2 regions of the Pseudaquabacterium inlustre genome follow, and region 2 is predicted to be linked to the other one. Evidence: riboswitches for the same ligand, from Rfam matches in the RefSeq annotation. Region 2 holds a riboswitch; the other holds the start of a gene.

Region 1 (9,702 bases), on a different contig from region 2:
CGTGCACACAATCGGCGCACACCCACAACGCATCGGGAGGAGGCACCACGATGTCGCTGGCCGTGATCACCAGCCGGGCCCTGGACGGGCTGGACGCGCCCCCGGTGCAGGTGGAAGTGCACCTGGCCAACGGCCTGCCCAGCTTCACGCTGGTGGGCCTGGCCGACACCGAGGTGAAGGAGGCGCGCGAGCGCGTGCGCGCCGCGCTCACCACCTCGGGCTTCACTTTTCCCCACAACAAGCGCATCACGGTCAACCTGGCGCCCGCCGATCTGCCCAAGGAAAGCGGCCGCTTCGACCTGCCGATCGCGCTCGGCATCCTGGCCGCCGACGGCCAGCTCGATGCCGCCAAGCTGGCGCAGGCCGAATTTGCCGGCGAGCTGAGCCTGGCCGGCGAACTGCGCCCGGTGCGCGGCGCCCTGGCCTTGGCGCTGGCCTTGCGGCGCACCGGCGCCAACCGCACCCTGGTGCTGCCGCAGGCCAGCGCCGAGGCCGCCGCCCGCGCCGGCGGCGTGCAGGTGTGCGGCGCCAGCCACCTGATGGACGTGGTGCGCGCGATGCGCCCCGACAGCGACGAGGCTCCCGCTGAAGCACTGCCGGTCGTCATCCCGCCGCCGCCCGCCCCGCCGGCTGCCAGCCCGCCGGATCTGCGCGACGTGCGCGGACAGGCCGCCGCCAAGCGCGCACTCGAGATCGCCGCGGCCGGCCGGCATTCGCTCCTGATGGTGGGCCCGCCTGGCAGCGGCAAATCGATGCTGGCCCAGCGCCTGGGCGGCCTGCTGCCGCCCATGAGCGACGACGAAGCGCTGGACAGCGCCGCGCTGCAGGGCCTGGCCGCCGCAGGCTTCGACGCCGCGCGCTGGCGCGAGCGGCCACACCGGGCGCCGCACCATTCCGCCAGCGCCGTGGCCCTGGTGGGTGGCGGCTCACCGCCGCGGCCGGGCGAGATCTCGCTGGCGCATGGGGGCATCCTGTTCCTGGATGAACTGCCCGAATTTCCCCGCAGCGCGCTCGAGGCCCTGCGCGAGCCGCTGGAAACGCGGCGCATCACGATCTCGCGCGCGGCGCGGCAGGCGCAGTTTCCGGCCGCCTTCCAGCTGGTGGCGGCGATGAACCCCTGCCCCTGCGGCTGGCTGGGCGCCCAGGTGGCCGGGCGCAGCTGCCGCTGCACGCCCGAGCAGATCAGCCGCTACCAGGGCCGGCTGTCGGGCCCGCTGCTCGACCGCATCGACCTGCAGGTGGAGGTGGCCGCCGTGGCACCGGCCGAATTGCTGGCCCACGCTGAGGGCGAGCCCAGCGCCACCGTGGCCGAGCGCGTGGCCCGCGCCGCCGAGCGCCAGACGGCGCGCCAGGGCAAGGCCAACGCGCTGCTGGAAGCCGCCGAACTGGACGCGCTGGCCGACCTGGCGCCGGCCGCCGCGCAGTTCCTGCAGCAGGCGGCCACGCGCCTGGGCTGGTCAGGCCGCGGCCTGCACCGGGTGATCAAGGTGGCCCGCACGATTGCCGACCTGGCCGGCGCGGCCGAGATCGGCGTGCCGCAGGTGGCCGAGGCGCTGCAGTACCGGAGAGCGTTGCCGGGCGCTTGACCGCTTGAACGGCTTCAGCCCAGCACCGGCGCCAGCAGGCGCCGCGCGGCGGCCTCGTCCAGCGCCTCACCGGCGGCCCAGGCGGCCAGCTGGTCGTCGCCGATGCGGCCCACGTTGAAGTACGCCGCCTCGGGGTGGGCCAGGTAGAAGCCGCTGACCGAGGCCGCCGGCGTCATCGCCAGGCTTTCGGTCAGGCCCATGCCGATGTCCTCGGCGTTCAGGGCCTGGAACATCGCACGCTTGACATGGTGGTCGGGGCAGGCCGGGTAACCGGGTGCCGGGCGGATGCCGCGGTACCGCTCGGCAATGAGCTGCTCGTTGCTCAGCGCCTCGTCGGGCGCATAGCCCCACAGCTCGGTGCGCACGCGCTGGTGCAGGCGCTCGGCAAAGGCTTCGGCCAGGCGGTCGGCGATGGCCTTCAACATGATGGCCGAGTAGTCGTCGTGGTCGGCCTCGAACTGCGCCGTCTTCTTGTCGGCGCCCAGGCCGGCGGTGACGGCGAACAGGCCGATGTAGTCGTGCTTGCCGCCGGCATCGGCGCGCGGCGCGATGTAGTCGGCCAGGCTGCGGTTCGGTCGCGCCACGCCGTCCACCACCGGGCGCTCGGTCTGCAGGCGCAGCGGGCGCCAGTGCATCAGCACCTCGCTGCGTGATTCGTCGGTGTAGATCGCGATGGTGTCGTCGTCCACCGTGTTGGCGGGCCAGAAGCCCACCACGCCGTTGGCCTGCAGCCAGCGGCCGTCGATGGCGCGCTGCAGCAGGCGCTTGCCGTCGCTGAACACGCGCACGGCCTCGTCGCCGACGACCTCGTCCTTCAGGATCTCGGGGAACTTGCCCGCCAGGTCCCAGGTCTGGAAGAACGGCGCCCAGTCGATGCAGGTGGCCAGCTCGGCCAGGTCGTAATTCTTGAACTGGCGGCGGCCGATGAACTTGGGCGCCGGCGGCGTGTAGGCCGCCCAGTCGATCTTCGTCTTGTTGGCGCGGGCCTGGGCCAGCGTCACCAGCGGCGTGGCCTTCTTGCCGGCGTGCAGCTCACGCACCTTGTCGTAGTCGGCCTTCAGTTCGTCGATGAACTTGGTGGCGCGCTCGTCGCTCAGCAGATCCGAGCACACGCCCACCGAGCGGCTGGCATCGGGCACATAGACCACCGGGCCCTCGTAGTTCGGCGCGATCTTCACGGCGGTGTGCACGCGGCTGCAGGTGGCGCCGCCGATCAGCAGCGGGATCTTCTTGACGCGGAAGTAGTCGTCGCGCTGCATCTCGGCCGCCACGTGCTGCATCTCTTCCAGGCTGGGCGTGATCAGGCCGGAGAGGCCGATGATGTCGGCGCCTTCCACCTTGGCCTTGGCGAGGATGTCCTGGCACGGGACCATCACGCCCATGTTGACCACCTCGAAGTTGTTGCACTGCAGGACCACCGTGACGATGTTCTTGCCGATGTCGTGCACGTCGCCCTTTACGGTGGCGATCACCACCTTGCCCTTGGCCTTCACATCGCCGCCGGCGGCTTCGAGCTGGCGCTTTTCTTCCTCGATGTAGGGCAGCAGGTGGGCCACGGCCTGCTTCATCACGCGGGCGCTCTTGACCACCTGGGGCAGGAACATCTTGCCCTGGCCGAACAGGTCGCCCACCACGTTCATGCCGGCCATCAGCGGGCCTTCGATCACATGCAGCGGGCGGCCGCCGCCGGCGCGGATGGCCTGCCAGCATTCCTCGGTGTCGGTGGTGATGAAGTCGGTGATGCCGTGCACCAGCGCGTGGCTCAGGCGCGCGTTCACGTCACCCGCGCGCCAGGCCAGCTTGGCCGTGTCGTCCTTGGCCGCGCCCTTCACGCTCTCGGCCACTTCCAGCAAACGTTCGGTGGCGTCTTCGCGGCGATTCAGCACCACGTCTTCCACGCGCTCGCGCAGATCGGCCGGGATGTCGTCGTACACGCCCACCATGCCGGCATTGACGATGCCCATGTCCATGCCCGCCTGGATGGCGTGGTACAGGAACACGGTGTGGATGGCCTCGCGCACCGGCTCATTGCCGCGGAAGCTGAAGCTCACGTTCGACACACCGCCCGACACCTTGGCGCCCGGCAGGTTGGCCTTGATCCAGCGCGTGGCCTCGATGAAGTCGACCGCGTAGTTGGCATGCTCCTCGATGCCGGTGGCGATCGCGAAGATGTTGGGGTCGAAGATGATGTCCTCGGGCGGGAAGCCCACCTCGTCGACCAGGATCGTGTACGCGCGCCGGCAGATCTCGATCTTGCGCTGGTAGGTGTCGGCCTGGCCCTGCTCGTCGAAGGCCATCACCACGGTGGCGGCGCCGTAGCGGCGCACCAGCGTGGCCTGGCGCTTGAACTCGGCCTCGCCCTCCTTCAGGCTGATCGAGTTGACGATGCCCTTGCCCTGGATGCACTTCAGGCCGGCCTCGATCACGCTCCACTTCGAGCTGTCGATCATGATCGGCACGCGCGCGATCTCGGGCTCGCTGGCGATCAGGTTCAGGAAGCGCACCATCGCCGCCTGGCTGTCCAGCATGGCCTCGTCCATGTTGATGTCGATGACCTGGGCGCCGTTCTCCACCTGCTGGCGCGCCACGCTCAGCGCATCCTCGAAGCGGCCTTCGAGGATCATCTTCGCGAACACGCGGCTGCCGGTGACGTTGGTGCGCTCGCCGATGTTGAGGAACAGCGTGCCCTGGCCGATGGAGACCGGCTCCAGGCCTGAGAGGCGCATCGGGGCGACAGTGGTGTTGGAAGAAGCGGTCGTCATGGCAGCGGGCTCGGGCAACAGGAGTAGCGCCCGGCTCACCCGGGACGCCTGATGGATACAGCGTGGGGTGAGCGCCGTTGCCGTCGCGGACGCTCAAGCGGTCCGCGGTCCCGAGCCTGGCGGCGGGTATCTGGTGCACAGAACCGCCGTCGCAACGCTCCTCGGGAGGGGTCGCATTCTAGAGTGTGGGCTAGTAAAGTGCCCCGCATGAGCCTCATCGCATCGGAGCGCGCCGTGGGATACGCCTTGCAAAAGCCGCGCATGACGGCCGAGGAATACCTCGCCTGGGATGCCGGCCAGACGGAAAAGACCGAGTTCATCGCGGGTGAGGTGTTCGCGATGGCGGGAGGTGAAGACCGCAACAACACCGTCGCGCTGAACCTGGTGATGGCGCTGCGTCAGCACCTCGCGGGCAGCCCTTGCCGCGTCTATGCCCATGACCTGAAGCTGCGCGTCGAGGCCGCCGACTGCTTCTTCTACCCCGACCTGATGGTCACCTGCAGCGCGTCTGATCTGTCCGACCGCCTGATCAAGCGCGAGCCGGTGCTGGTGGCCGAAGTGCTCTCCCCCTCCACCGGCGCCTTCGACCGCGGCGACAAGTTCGCCGCCTACCGCCAGCTGCCCAGCCTGCGCGAGTACCTGCTGGTGGATGTGGACCGCCTGCGCTGCGACCTGTTCCGCAAGGGCGCCGATGGCCTGTGGGTGCTGCATCCCAGCGAGGCCGGCCAGGCCGTGCACCTGGCCAGCGTCGATCTCACCGTGCCACCCGAGGCGATGTGGGCCGATCTGGAGCCGGCCGCCGCGCCTGCCGCCCCGCCGCCGCCCTGAGCCCCCCCCTGACCGGGCCGCAGTCCTCGGGCGGCCTGCACTCGCCTCCCGTTGCAAGCGGGTGACCGGCCCGGCCGCCGTCGGTGCGTCATCGCCTTTGCGCACAATGGCCGCGTCCGGCGGCTGCCGGGCCGGGGCACGAGCGGATGCCACAGCACACGAGAGGGAACGCATGAGCAGGCTTGCCACACCAGTGCATCGGCAGGCGCCGGGCCATCTGCGGGTGCGGCTGGGGCTGGGACTGGCATGGCTGGGCGCGCTGTCCATGCTGTGCGTGGCGCCCGCCCAGGCCGCCCCCGCGCGCCAGCCACGCATCGCCGAAGTCCGCCCCTTTGCGGACACAGCGGTGGGCGAGCGGCCGGTGTTCGCGCTGCGGCCGGCCGCTGCGCTGTCCGGCCCGCCGCGCGCGGTGTGCGATGTCTGGGGCGTGCGCTCGGAAGTGCCGGTGCAGGTGGTCACCGGCGCCGAGCGGCGTGAGGCCTTGCGCAGCCTGGGCATCGCCCAGGGCGATGCCGAAGGCTGGATCACGCTGCGCTGCCAGACGCGCCTGCCCGACGGCACCGCCGCATCGCTGCGCTGGCTGAACCCCGTGCGCACACCCGAGCTGCCCACGCCGGGCATCGACACCTGGCAGGGCCAGCGCTTCGACTACACGGTGCGCGGGCGCTGGCCGCTGGCCGTGCTGTGCAACCGCAGCAACGCCGCCAGCGGCTGCAACCCGCTGGAGCCGGTGCGCCTGCAGTTCACCCAGCCGGTGCAGCGTGGCGATCTGGCCGGCCTGCGGCTGCGCGGCGCTGACGGACGCACGGTGCGCCCCACGTTGACGCCCGCCGGCAACGACGCGCTGGCCGCCGAGGTGCTGGACCAGATCGAGTTCCCCGACCTGAAGGCCAACCAGCGCTACACCGTGCAGTGGCCGGCGCGGCTGCGCGGCGGCCAGGGCGACGACCTGCTGGCCGGCGTGCGCAGCCGCCCCGCTGATGTGCTGGCCGTGCAGATGGGCCCGCTGCCGCCGCTGGCCAAGTTCGGCGCCGACTTCGGCATCGCCGAGCGCGCACTGGGCGGCGTGGTGCCCATCACGGTGCGCGGCGTGGAAGGCAAGCCGCAAGGCAGCCAGGTGCTGCTGCGCACGCTGCGCATCGCCGACGAGGCGGCCATCGTCGAGGCGCTGCAGACGCTGGGCCGCCTGCAGCAGGCCGACGACAGCCACGCGCAGATGAATGGCGAGTTCGAGGGCGACGCCGCCCCTGCTGCCGACGCCAGCCCGCGCACGGCCCCGGCACGCTTCCCGTTCAAGCTGCCCCAGCCGCGCGACGGTGCCGACGGCAGCGCCATCGACACCCGCGCCGTGTCCTGGCTGCGCCAGTTGCCCGGCCACCGCCAGCAACCGCTGCCGCGGCGCGAGGGCGCGGCGCAGTTCGAGGTGCTGGGCATTCCGCTGGGCCAGCCGGGCCTGCACCTGCTGGAAGTGGAAAGCCGCCTGCTCGGCCGCGGCCTGCTCGACGGCGCGCAGCCGATGCAGGTGCGTGCCGGCGCTTTGGTGACGGATCTGGCCGTGCACCTGCATCTCGGTCAGCGCGGCGAGCACGCCGGCCCGCGCCAGGTGGCGGTGTGGGTCACGCGGCTGACCAACGCACGCGTGGTGACCGATGCCGCGATCACGCTGCGCAACTGCCGCGGCCAGGTGCAGGCCCAGGGCCGCAGCAACGCCGATGGCTGGGTCACGCTGAACCTGCCCAACGCCGATGCCGAGGACTGGAGCTGTCCGCTGTACGCCTTTGCCCGCGAGGGCGACGACCTGGGCCTGGCCAGCAGCCGCTGGCAGCGCGGCATCGAGAGCTGGCGCTTCGAGCAGCTGGCCTCGCTGATGTGGGGCGACGGCGGCAGCGCGCGCGTGCACGCGGTGCTGGCGCGCAACCTGCTGCGCCCGGGCGAGACGCTGCATGCGCGCCTGTTCTGGCGCCAGCTCGACGCGCGCGGCGCACTGGCCCTGCCGCCGGCCGGCGTGCTGCCGGCCCAGGCCTCGCTGGTGCACCTGGGCAGCGGCGAGCGGCGCAGCCTGCCGCTGCGCTGGGACGCCCGCGGCACGGCCGAGATCGTGTGGCCGCTGCCCGAGGGCTTCAAGCGCGGCGCCTGGCAGATCGAGGCCGGGCCGTCGGTCACCGGCGGCCAGTTCCGGGTCGAGGAGTTCCGCCTGCCGGTGCTGAAGGCGCAGGTGCTGTCGCCGCCCGGACCCCTGATGGTGGATGCGGCCGGCAGCCAGGCCCCTGTGGGCCTGCGGCTCGACTACCTGTCGGGCGGCCCGGCGGCCGGCGAGAGCGTGCGCGTGTCGCAAAGCCTGCAGCGCCATGTGCCGCAGTTCGAGGCCTGGCCCGGCTGGCAGTTCGGCCTGGCCGACGCGCAGGACAGCCTGCCCGCCCCCTCGCCCGAGCAGACCCTGCGCATCGCCGCCGATGGCACGGCGCGCATCGACACGCCGCTGCCCGCCGCACTGCCCGGACCGCAGTGGCTGGTCACCGAGATGGAGTACCGCGACCCCAATGGCGAGACCTACCGCGCCCAGGGGCGCAGCGTGGTTTGGCCCAGCGCCGTGGTACTGGGGATCAAGACGCCCGGCTGGCAGGACGGCCCGGTGCGCCAGGTGGAACTGCTGGCGCTCGATCCCCAGGGCCAGCCGCAAGCCGGCGTGCCGCTGCGCGTGAAGGGCGGCTTCGACGGCTGGCTGGTGCACCGCCGCCGCGCCATCGGCGGGCTCTACAGCTGGGTCAGCGAGCGCATGAGCGGCGAGATGAAGCCGCTGTGCGAGGGCCGCAGCGGTGCCGATGGCCGCTTCGTCTGCGCCCTGCCCGCGGCGGCGGCCGAGATCGACAGCGGCGAGTTCCGCGTCGAGGCCGAGGCCAGCGACCGCGCCGGCCGCGCCAGCCGCGCGGGCAGCACGCTGTGGCTCTACAACGGCGGCGAGGTCTGGACCGCCCAGTCCGACCACGACCGCATGGATGTGCTGGTGGAGGCCAAGCGCTGGCGCCCCGGCGAAGTGGCCACGCTGCAGGTGCGCTCGCCGTTCCGCGAGGGCCGCGCCTGGGTCAACCTGATGCGCGCCGGCCGCGTCATCGACACCCTGGTGCTGCCGATGCACGGCAGCCAGCCGACGATCGCGCTGCCGATCAAGCCGGCGTATGCGCCCAACGTCTTCGTCAACGTGCTGGCGGTGCGCGGCCGCGTGGCCGAGCCACCCGCCACCGCGCTGGTGGACCTGGCCCGCCCGGCCTACAAGCTGGGCCTGGCGCACCTGGACGTGGACAGCAGCGCCCAGGCGCTGGCCGTGAGCGTGGCCACCGACCGGCCGCGCTACCAGACCCGCGACACCGCCACCGTGCGCCTGCAGGTGGCGGCGCCCGACGGCCCGCTGCCCGCCGGGCGCTCGGCCACCGTGTTCGTCATCGACGAGGCCCTGCTCGAGTTGCTGCCCAACGACAGCTGGGCCCTGCTGCCCAGCATGCTGCGCCGCCACGGCTACGGTTTCGAGACCGCCAGCGCCGCCATGCAGGTGATCGGCCGCCGCCACTACGGCCGCAAGGCCCTGCCGCCCGGCGGCGGCGGCGGCCGCAGCCCCACGCGCGAACTGTTCGACACCCTGCTGGCCTGGCACGGCAGCGTGGCGCTCGATGCCCAGGGCCGCGCGGAATTGAAGGTGCCGATCAATGACAGCCTGACGCGCTTTCGCGTGGTGGCGGTGGCCGAGGCCGGGGGTGACCGCTTCGGCACCGGCAGCGCCAGCTTCACGGTCACGCGCGACCTGCAGCTGAGCTCGGGCCTGCCGCTGCTGCTGCGCGAGGGCGACAGCTTCGCCGCCGGCTTCACGCTGCGCAATGCCACCGACGCGCCGCTGCAGGCCAGCGTGACGGCCCGCGTGGATGGCCAGCCACTGCCGCCGCAGCGCCTGAGCCTGGCGCCGCAGGCCAGCCAGCGCGTGGTGTGGCGCGTGCCGGTGGCCGCCGGCGCACGCACCCAGGCCTGGCAGGTGGAGGCCAGCGCCGACACGCCGGCCGGCCCGCGCCGCGATGCGCTGGCCGTGCAGGTGCCGGTGGACACGCCGCTGGACAAGGTGGCCTACACCGTGGCCACCGCGCAGCGCCTGGGCACGGCGGGCCTGAGCCTGCCGGTGCAGCCGCCGGCCGGCGCCGTGCCCGGCCGCGGTGAGCTGCTGCTGAGCCTGGCCCCCACCGTGGTGGCCGACCCCGGCCCGGTGCGCGCCTACATGCGCGACTACCCGTTCGTCTGCCTGGAGCAGCGCACCAGCAAGGCCGTGGCGCTGAAGGACCCGGCGCTGTGGCGCCGCATCACCGACAGCCTGGACCAGTACCTCGACAGCCGCGGCCTGGCCGCCTACTACCCGCAGGGCGATGCGCGCGAGGACGGCAGCCTGGTGCTCACCGCCTTCGTGCTGTCGGCCGCGCACGAGGCCGGCTACACCCTGCCCGATGCGCCGCGCCAGCGCATGCTGCAGGCGCTGCGCCAGTTCGCCG
Region 2 (9,702 bases):
CGAATGGGCCGCCCGACTCAGCCAGGCCGTGCAACTAGCGCTGCGGCATGCGCCAGTGGACGGCCACCATGCCACCGCGGTGCCGGGGCTGATGCTGATCCGCGCCAGCGCGCCGGCCCAGCCGCTGCCCACGGTGTACGAGCCCGGCCTGGTGGTGGTGCTGCAAGGTCGCAAGCAGGCGCTGCTGGGCCAGCAGGTGCTGCGCTACGACCCGCTGCACTGCCTGGTGGTGTCGGTGAAGATGCTGCCCGCCGGCCAGATCACCGAGGCCTCGCCCGAGGCGCCCTACCTCTGCCTGCGTCTCGGCCTGGACACCCAGGCGCTGAGCGCGCTGCTGCTGGAGCTGGGGCCGGCCGGCACCACGCCCGCCGCGGCGAGCGCCAGCGCCGCCCCCGCCAGCAGTGCCACCTGCGGCCTGAACGTGGCCCGCGTGTCACCGCCCCTGCTGGACGCGGTGCTGCGCCTGCTGCACCTGCTGGACACGCCCGAGCACCTGCGTGTGCTGGCGCCGCTGGCCATGCGCGAGATCCTGTACCGCGTGCTGGTGGGCGAGCTGGGTGGCCCGCTGCGGCAGCTGGCGCTGGCCGATGGCCACGGCCAGCGCATTGCGCGTGCCATCGGCCTGCTGGAGCGCCGCTTCGACCAGCCGGTGCGCATCGACGAACTGGCGGCCGCCGCGCACATGAGCCCGTCCAGCCTGCACCTGCGCTTCAAGCAGGTGACGGCCATGTCGCCGCTGCAGTACCAGAAGCAGCTGCGCCTGCACCAGGCGCGCCGGCTGATGCTGGCCGAGGGCCTGGATGCCGCCGCGGCCGCTCACCGCGTGGGCTATGAAAGCGCCTCGCAGTTCAGCCGCGAGTACCGGCGCCTGTTCGGCGCGCCACCGCGGGCCGAGATCGCGCAGCTGCGCGATGGCGCCGTGATGGTGGATTGAGCGGGGCGGGTGCTCCAGCGGGCCGGGTGCCCCAATCACCTGACCGCCAGCACCCGCGCCGCCAGCTCGGCAAAGCCCTCGCCGCGCTCGGCCTGCGTGACCCAGGCTGGCAGGTGCGCCAGCTGCGGCACGAAGCGCGCGATGTTGGCCACGCCCACGCTCAGCGGCAGGCGCTCGAACATCAGCTGGTCGTTGGTGGAATCGCCCACGTACAGCCAGTCGGCCTGCTCAGCCGGCCCGAAGGCCTGGCCCAGCACCTCGCTCACGGCCCAGGCGGCGGCTGTCCACTTGCTGTGCTCGCCGATCCAGCCGTTGACGTGGATCGAACTCACCGTGGCGGTCAGGCCATGCGCGCGCATCACGGCGCACACGGCGTCGATCTGCGCCGCGTCGAGGTGGGCGAACTCGCTGTGGTCGATGGCGATGTCGGTCAAGCGGCCCGGGCTGTCCTGCGCCAGCGTGGCGCCGGGCACGCGCGCCAGCACCTCGGCCGCACAGGCCTGCAGGCGTGCGAAGCGCGCGGCGCGGGTGGCCTCGTCCACCGTGTAGTCGCGGCGCAGGCCGTCGGGCGCTGCGGCGTCACGGCGCAGCATCACGCCGCCGTTCTCGGCCACGATGGCGGCCACCGGCCAGGCGCGCGCCATCGGCTCGCTCCAGCCGGCCGGGCGGCCGGTGATGGCGATCACCGGCACGCCGGCGGCGGCCAAGTCACCCAGCGCGTGCAAGGCAGCAGGCGCGATGGCGCCGTCGGCGGTGAGCGTGTCGTCGATGTCGGTCAGCACGCCGCGCACGCTGCGCAGGCGCTCGGACGGCAACTCGGCCAGCGGGCGCAGGCGGCGGTTGGGCGCGTCGGCGGGTCGATCAACGGCTGGTGCGGCAGGCAGGTCGCCACGGTGAAAAGCGGACATGGGCCGCAGTCTCGCATGGGCCGCAAAGCCGCCGCGAAGGGCCGGCCGCGCTTGATGCGTGTCAAAGACCGGTGCCCTGCGCAGGCACACCATGCTTGTTTTCATCCGCCTGACACACGAGACCGCCATGGCCAAGGACACCGCCCCCACCTCGCCCAGCCCCGCCGCCCGCAAGGCCGCGCCGCGCCAGTCCGCGGCATCGGCCTCGGCCAAGCCCGCCGCCCGCCGGGCGCGCGCCGTGCAGGCCGGCGACACGCCGCCCTCGATGGCGCCGGCGGCACTGGAGCGCCACCGCGTGGCCCGCGCCCTCACCCGGGCCCAGACGGTGCAGAGCCTGGCCCTCGAGGACGCCCTGGCCGCCGATGCCGCCCAGGCCGGCCTGGGCGCTGGCCAGCCGCCGCTGCTGGACAACGTGAGCCCGCTGCTGGCCGGCGCCTCGCCCGACGACCTGAAGGCCTTGCGCCGCCTGCTGGCCCAGCACACGGCCACCACGGCACCCACGCCCGATGCCGACACCGCGCTGGCCCCCGGCTGGCGCGAAGGCGGCTACCCGTACAAGAACCTGCTGAGCCGCCGCACCTACGAGCGCCAGAAATACCGCCTCCAGGTGGAACTGCTGAAGCTGCAGGCCTGGGTGAAGGAGACCGGCGCGCGCGTGGTCATCCTGTTCGAGGGGCGCGACGCGGCCGGCAAGGGCGGCACGATCAAGCGCTTCATGGAGCACCTGAACCCGCGCGGTGCGCGCGTGGTGGCGCTGGAAAAGCCCAGCGAGGTGGAGCGCGGCCAGTGGTACTTCCAGCGCTACATCCAGCACCTGCCCACGGCCGGCGAGATCGTGATGTTCGACCGCAGCTGGTACAACCGCGCCGGCGTCGAGCGGGTGATGGGCTTTTGCAGCGAGCGCGAGTACGACGAGTTCCTGCGCCAGTGCCCCGAGTTCGAGCGCCAGCTGGTGCGCAGCGGCATACACCTGTTCAAGTTCTGGTTCTCGGTCAGCCGGGACGAGCAGCGCCGCCGCTTCAAGGAGCGCAAGCTGCACCCGCTCAAGCAGTGGAAGCTGAGCCCGGTGGACCTGGCCAGCCTGGACAAGTGGGACGACTACACACGCGCCAAGGAGGCCATGTTCCTGCACTGCGACACCAGCGATGCGCCGTGGACCGTGATCAAGAGCGATTGCAAGAAGCGCGCACGCCTGAACGCCATGCGCTACGTGCTGCACCGCATGCCCTTCGCGCGGCGCGACCTGGGCACCATCGGCGCGGTCGATCCGCTGATCGTCGGCCGGCCCTCGCTGGTGCCCGGCACGGGAGAGGACCTGCTGTCGCAAGGCAACAGCTGAGCCAGGCCACCACACCGCCACACCGCGGAGCCGCTAGCATCGCGGCATGACGTTCGATCGACGCCGCCTGCTGTCCAGCGGCCTGGCGGGTGGTGCGGCACTCGCCCTGCCGGGTGTGTCCCTCGCCGCGCGCAGCGCGCCGTTTCGCCGCCTGGCGGTGGCCGACCCACCCTTCGTCGAGGAGTACGAGGTCGTCATCGCCGCGGCGCCGCCGCTGGCGCGCGGCATCGTCGGCCGGGTGCTGACACGCGCCGTCACCGAGACCGACGAGTACCTGAAGAGCGAGAAGCTCACCGCCGCGCTCGACCCCGACAAGACCCAGTTGCACGAGCACTTCGTGCAGGCCCTGGCCGACGAACTGTCCGAGGCCGAGGTGAAGACCCTGCTGGTGCCGGTGGAAGCTGCCGACAGCGAAGACAAGCTGATGGCCCAGATGCGCCGCAAGGCGCCGCAGGCCGATGCGCTGCTGCTGGCCAACGTGATGGGCCGCTTCGTGGCGCTGCACGGCCTGGCGGCCTACGCGCCGGCCCTGATGGTCGGCGTGAAGGTCATTCCCGCGCAGACCGGCGCCGGCAGCAAGCCGCTGCTGGACGCGGTGTTCACCGCCGGCTTCCGTGGGCTGGACCCGCGTGCCACGCACCTGGAGGTGGTGGACATGCCCGAGCGATTCGACAACGTGCAGGCGCTGCTGGGCCAGGTCGAGCAGGCGCGCAAGGCGCTGCAAAGCGGCGTCGAGGCGGTGGCCGCCGAGGTGGCCCGCCGCCTGATGCCGGCCTGATGGCGTCTTGACGCCCCGCCAGCGCCTGCGGGGGCGAAAAAGCCCACGCTTCGCACTCTGTTTCACGCGCCGCGGCCGGTGCAGGCCGAGTGGCTCTGCGTAGAATGCGCCCCGTTCCGAGGAGCGTTGCGAGGCCGCCGACCCGTCGTGCAGGCCCCAGGCTCGGAACACATGTCGAGTCGGGCCCGCTGTCGGCCAGTCTCCTGCAACCGCGCTCACCCAGCAGTTTGTGCCGAGGGTGAGTGGGTGCCACAGGTTCCCGTTCGCCCCCGGCGTGATCTTCACCCGCCCTGGAGAGCTGAACGATGAACGCCCCCCTGAACGCCATCCACACCGCCCTGGCCGCCGACCAGTACGCCATTGCCGACCTGTCGCTTGCCGACTGGGGCCGCAAGGAACTCAACATCGCCGAGACCGAGATGCCGGCGCTGATGGCCATCCGCACCGAATACGCCGCCGCGCAGCCGCTCAAGGGCGCGCGCATCACCGGCAGCCTGCACATGACCATCCAGACCGCCGTGCTGGTGGAGACGCTGCAGGCCCTCGGCGCCGAGGTGCGCTGGGCCAGCTGCAACATCTTCAGCACGCAGGACCACGCCGCCGCCGCCCTGGTGGCCAAGGGCACGCCGGTGTTCGCCTACAAGGGTGAGACGCTGCGCGACTACTGGGACTACACCCACCGCATCTTCGAATTCGGCGCCGCTGGCACGCCCGGCGAAGGCCCGAACATGATCCTGGACGACGGCGGCGATGCCACGCTGCTGATGCACCTGGGCAAGAAGGCCGAGAAGGACGCCTCGGTGATCGCCAACCCGGGCAGCGAGGAAGAGCGCGAGCTGTTCGCCTCGATCAAGGCCACACTGGCCAAGGACCCCACCTGGTACAGCCGCAAGAGCGCGCAGATCCTGGGCGTGACCGAAGAGACCACGACCGGCGTGCACCGCCTGAACGAGATGTCGGCCAAGGGCCAGCTGATGTTCCGCGCCATCAACGTCAACGACAGCGTCACCAAGAGCAAGTTCGACAACCTGTACGGCTGCCGCGAAAGCCTGGTGGACGGCATCAAGCGCGCCACCGACGTGATGATCGCCGGCAAGATCGCCGTGGTGTGCGGTTACGGCGACGTGGGCAAGGGCAGCGCCCAGGCCCTGCGCGCACTGAGCGCCCAGGTGTGGGTGACCGAGATCGACCCGATCAACGCGCTGCAGGCCGCGATGGAAGGCTACCGCGTGGTGACGATGGACTGGGCCGCCGCCCAGGCCGACATCTTCGTCACCACCACCGGCAACCGCGACGTGATCACCTATGAGCACATGGCGGCGATGAAGAACAACGCCATCGTCTGCAACATCGGCCACTTCGACAACGAGATCCAGGTTGCCAAGCTGGAAGAGAAGTGCCAGTGGGAGGAGATCAAGCCCCAGGTCGACCACGTGATCTTCCCCGACGGCAAGCGCATCATCCTGCTGGCCAAGGGCCGCCTGGTGAACCTGGGCTGCGGCACCGGCCACCCCAGCTACGTGATGAGCTCCAGCTTCGCCAACCAGACGCTGGCCCAGATCGAGCTGTACGCCCACAAGGACGCGTACGACATCGGCAAGGTCTACGTGCTGCCCAAGCACCTCGACGAGAAGGTGGCCCGCCTGCAACTGGTGACGCTGAACGCCCAGCTGACCACGCTGACCGAGGAACAGGCCGCCTACATCGGCGTGCAGGTCCAGGGTCCGTACAAGCCCGACACCTACCGCTATTGAGATGACGCTGCCGATCAGCATCGAGTTCTTCCCGCCCAACACCCCGGTGGGGGCGGAGAAGCTCAAGACCGTGGTGCAGGAGCTCTCGGCCCTCAAGCCGGAGTTCTTCAGCGTGACCTATGGCGCCGGCGGCGCCACGCGCGAGAAGACCCTGGCCACGGTGCGCGACATCGCAGCGCTGGGCTTCGAGGCCGCCCCGCACCTGAGCTGCGTGGGCTCCACGCGCGAAGGCATTGCCGAGATCCTGGCCACCTACCGGGCCCAGGGCATCCGCCGCATCGTGGCGCTGCGGGGCGATCTGCCCAGCGGCACCGCGGTGGCGGGCGAGTTCCGCTATGCGTCGGAACTGGTGAGCTTCATCCGCGAGACGCAGGGGCCCGACTGGAAGATCGAGGTGGCGGCCTACCCGGAGTACCACCCCGAGCAGCGCTACGCGAAGAAGGACCTGCAGCATTTCGCCCACAAGGTGAAGTGCGGCGCCGATGCGGCGATCACGCAGTTCTTCTTCAACCCCGACGCCTACTTCCACTTCGTGGATGAGGTGCGGGCGTTGGGCGTGGACGTGCCCATCGTGCCGGGCGTGATGCCCATCCACAGCTTCTCGCGCATCGTGCAGTTTGCTGCCCGTGACGGCATCGAGATCCCGCGCTGGGTGATGCTGAAGATGGAGGGCTACATGGACGACGCCGCCAGCATCCGCGCCTTCGGGCTGGATGTGGTGACGCGCCTGTGCGAGCGCCTGATTGCCGGCGGCGTGCCGGCCATCCACTTCTACGCGCTGAACCAGAGTGCGCTGACGCTGGAGATCTGCAAGCGCCTGGGGCTCTGAGCGTTGGCCACCGGGCGCTTGGCGCCCGGGCTCATGCCAGATCCGCCCCGCGGGCAGCCAGCAGTTCGCGCAGCAGGCTGCGATGGCAGCGCGCTTCGGTGTCGCAGTAGCACCCCACCGACAGGTTCGAGGTGTGCGACAGCGCGGCCAGCAGGTTCAGCGCCTGCTCGGCCTCGGGCGCCTTCATCTCGCTGCGGTAGCGGCGGACAAAGGCCTGCCAGGCGGCGTCATCGCCAGCGGCCACCGCGGCCTGGCCGTCCTTCATGGTCTCGGCGCTGGGCGCCAGCAGCGGAAACCACACGTCGTACCAGTTCTGCGTGGCGAACTCGGCCTTGGGCACGCCGCGCGGCGGCCGGCGCACGGTGCCGATGCGGGTGCCTTCCTGCTCGGCCCGTGGCGAGCCCAGCCTGACGATGCGCAACACCATGACCTGTCCTCCTGTGCTCCTGCAAGTCGGCGCCGGCCGGCGTCCGGCCTTGCGCCACGCGCAATGTAGCGTGGCGGCAGGGTCGAACGCGCGTCAGATGGGGTTCAGGTCGGCGCCGGCATCCAGCGCCGCAGGTGCGCGGCATTGGCGCCGCGCCGCTTCTTGGCGCCCGACAACTCGGCGCGCGCCACCGTGCGCAGGTGCACCTCGTCGGGCCCGTCCAGCAGGCGCAGCGCGCGGCCCCAGGCCCACAGCCGGGCCAGCGGCGTGTCGGGCGTCAGGCCCATAGCGCCAAAGACCTGCATCGCGCGGTCCAGCACCCGGGTCTGCAGGCGCGATGTCACCAACTTGATCGCCGACGCGTCGACGCGCGCCGCGGCATTGCCCAGCGTGTCCATCTTCCACGCGGCGTGAAGCACGAGCAGGCGCGCCTGGTCGATCTCCAATCGACTTTCGGCGATCCAGTCCTGCACATTGGCGAAGTCGCCCACGCGCTGGCCGAAGGTGCGGCGCTCCAGCGCGCGCTCGCACATCAGCTCCAGCGCCAGCTCGCACTGGCCGATGCTGCGCATGGCGTGGTGCACCCGGCCCGGCCCCAGCCGCGCCTGGGCCATCGCGAAGCCGGCGCCCTCCTCGCCCAGCAAGTGATCGACCGGCACGCGCACGTTGCGGAACACCAGCTCGCAGTGCCCGTCCAGCGCCTGGTGGTCCATCACCGGGATGTTGCGCTCGATGGCCAGGCCCGGGCTGTCCATCGGCACCAGCACGATGGAGTGGCTGTGGTGGTGGTCAGCGCCCTCCTCGTCACTGGGCGAGGCGCTGTGGCCCATCACCAAGGCGACGCGGCAGTTCGGGTGCGCCGCGCCGGTGATGAACCACTTGCGGCCGTTGATCACATAGTGGTCACCATCGCGGGTGATGCGGGTTTCCAGCTGCGTGGGGTCGGACGAGGCCACGTCGGGCTCGCTCATCGCGAAGCACGAGCGCATCTCGCCACGCAGCAGCGGCATCAGCCAGCGCTCGCGCTGCATCGGCGAGGCGAACATCTGCAGCAGCTCCATGTTGCCGCTGTCGGGCGCGTTGCAGTTGAACAGCTCGGCCGCCCAGGGCACGCGGCCCATGGCCTCGGCCAGCGGGGCGTAGTCGGTGGTGCTCAGGCGCGTGCCGGGCTCGTCGTCGGCCAGCTTGGGCAGGCACAGGTTCCACAGTCCCTGCTCGCGCGCGCGGGCCTGCAGGTCGAGCACCAGGTCGAGCGGGAACACGCCGGCGTCGCTCCAGCGGTGCCACTCGGCCATCGACGGCAGCACCAGGTCGGCCATGAAGCGCTCGATCTGGGCACGCAGCGCCAGGCTGCGGGGAGAGGGCGTGAAGTCCATCGCGGTGTGCGGCCAACAGGCCGGCGGTGCAAGCAGAGCGCCGATCTTGGTGGGCCCCACCGGCCCGGCTTGTCGCGGCAGCGACGGGGCTGGCCCGGCGCTTGATGCGCATCAAAGGCCAGTGCCGCGGCGCACGGCCTCAGCTGCGCCAGCGCCTGGCCATCCGGCAGACTGGTGGGCACCGGCGAGGCGCCGAAGATGCCCAGGATCTCCAGCGGCTCCGGCCCCACATTGAAGATCTGGTGCACATGGCCGCGCGGCAGCGTCAGCGTGGTGTCGGCGCCGAAGCGCAGCACCTGGCCGTCGCTGTGCACCTCGCCCCAGCCGGCCAGGCACAGCACCACTTCGTCGCAGTCGTGCTGGTGCGGTGGCGTGGCCGCGCCGGCCGCCAGGCTCTGCCGCCACAGCGAGAGCTGCGCCAGCCCGTCGGCCTGGCCGGCCCAGGTGCTGTGCTGGATGCCCGGCAGCAGCGTGGCAGCGGGCGGGGTCTGTTCGATCAGGTTCATGCGGGTTCTCCGGTTGACGTGCTTCGCAGTGTGGCGATCCATCATTGCCGCGTGAATAGCCTCGCGCGCCGTAACATTGCCGACATTCCATCGTCAATCAGCCAGGGGAACGCGATGCAGGGCCTGCAGCAGTTCATCGCCTTTGCCGAGACCGCCAAGCACGGCGGCTTTGCCGCCGCCGCGCGCGAGCAGGGCGTGGCCCCGTCCACGCTGGCCAAGGCGGTGGGCCGGCTGGAGGCGGCGCTGGGGGTGAAGCTGTTCCACCGCACCACGCGGCAGGTGACGCTGACACCCGATGGCGAGCGCCTGTACCAGCGCTGCCAGCGCGTGCTGGCCGAGGTGGAGGACCTGCAGGCCGAAGCCTCGGGCAGCCGTGCCGTGCCCATGGGCACGCTGCGCATCGATCTGCCGGTGTACTACGGCAAGACCTTCGTGATGCCGCTGCTGGCCGATCTGGCCGAGCGCTACCCGCAGCTGCGGCTGGATGTGCGCATGACCGACACCCAGGTGGACCTGGTGCGCGACGGCGTCGACCTGGCCGTGCGCATCGGCGCGCTCAATGACTCCAGTCTGGTGGCCCGCCGCATCGACCGGCAGCACCTGGTGCTGTGCGCCAGCCCGGCCTACCTGGCGCGGCGCGGCACGCCACGCCGCATCGAAGACCTGGGCGGCCATGCCGCGATCGTGTTCCGCCTGCCCACCAGCGGACGCGACCGGCCCTGGCAGCTGCGCCAGCGCGGCCAGCCGGTGACGCTGCAGCCGGCGCCGCAGGTGCGCGTGAACGAGACCGAAGGCCTGCTGGCCGCCGTGAAGCTGGGCCTGGGCATCTGCCAGCTGCCCGACATGCTGGC

The links. A riboswitch is a leader RNA that binds a small molecule or an ion and turns the genes downstream of it on or off. The one in region 2 is predicted to bind S-adenosylhomocysteine.
Region 1: linked by a shared signal. The riboswitch ahead of metH (methionine synthase) and the one ahead of ahcY (adenosylhomocysteinase) in region 2 are both predicted to bind S-adenosylhomocysteine.

Annotation. Positions count from the first base shown of each region.
Region 1 is NZ_JBBUTH010000011.1:131,263-140,964, reverse strand. It holds gene AACH10_RS23365 (YifB family Mg chelatase-like AAA ATPase) at 51-1,586, shown strand; gene metH (methionine synthase) at 1,601-4,348, opposite strand; S-adenosyl-L-homocysteine riboswitch at 4,411-4,517, opposite strand; gene AACH10_RS23355 (Uma2 family endonuclease) at 4,556-5,176, shown strand; gene AACH10_RS23350 (alpha-2-macroglobulin family protein) at 5,349-9,702, shown strand, end outside.
Region 2 is NZ_JBBUTH010000007.1:338,078-347,779, forward strand. It holds gene AACH10_RS13065 (AraC family transcriptional regulator) at 1-934, shown strand, start outside; gene AACH10_RS13070 (HAD-IIB family hydrolase) at 970-1,767, opposite strand; gene ppk2 (polyphosphate kinase 2) at 1,970-3,181, shown strand; gene AACH10_RS13080 (hypothetical protein) at 3,228-3,959, shown strand; S-adenosyl-L-homocysteine riboswitch at 4,072-4,183, shown strand; gene ahcY (adenosylhomocysteinase) at 4,265-5,713, shown strand; gene metF (methylenetetrahydrofolate reductase [NAD(P)H]) at 5,715-6,542, shown strand; gene AACH10_RS13095 (DUF488 domain-containing protein) at 6,574-6,969, opposite strand; gene AACH10_RS13100 (acyl-CoA dehydrogenase family protein) at 7,074-8,345, opposite strand; partial or broken gene AACH10_RS13105 (cupin domain-containing protein) at 8,525-8,896, opposite strand; gene AACH10_RS13110 (LysR family transcriptional regulator) at 8,966-9,702, shown strand, end outside.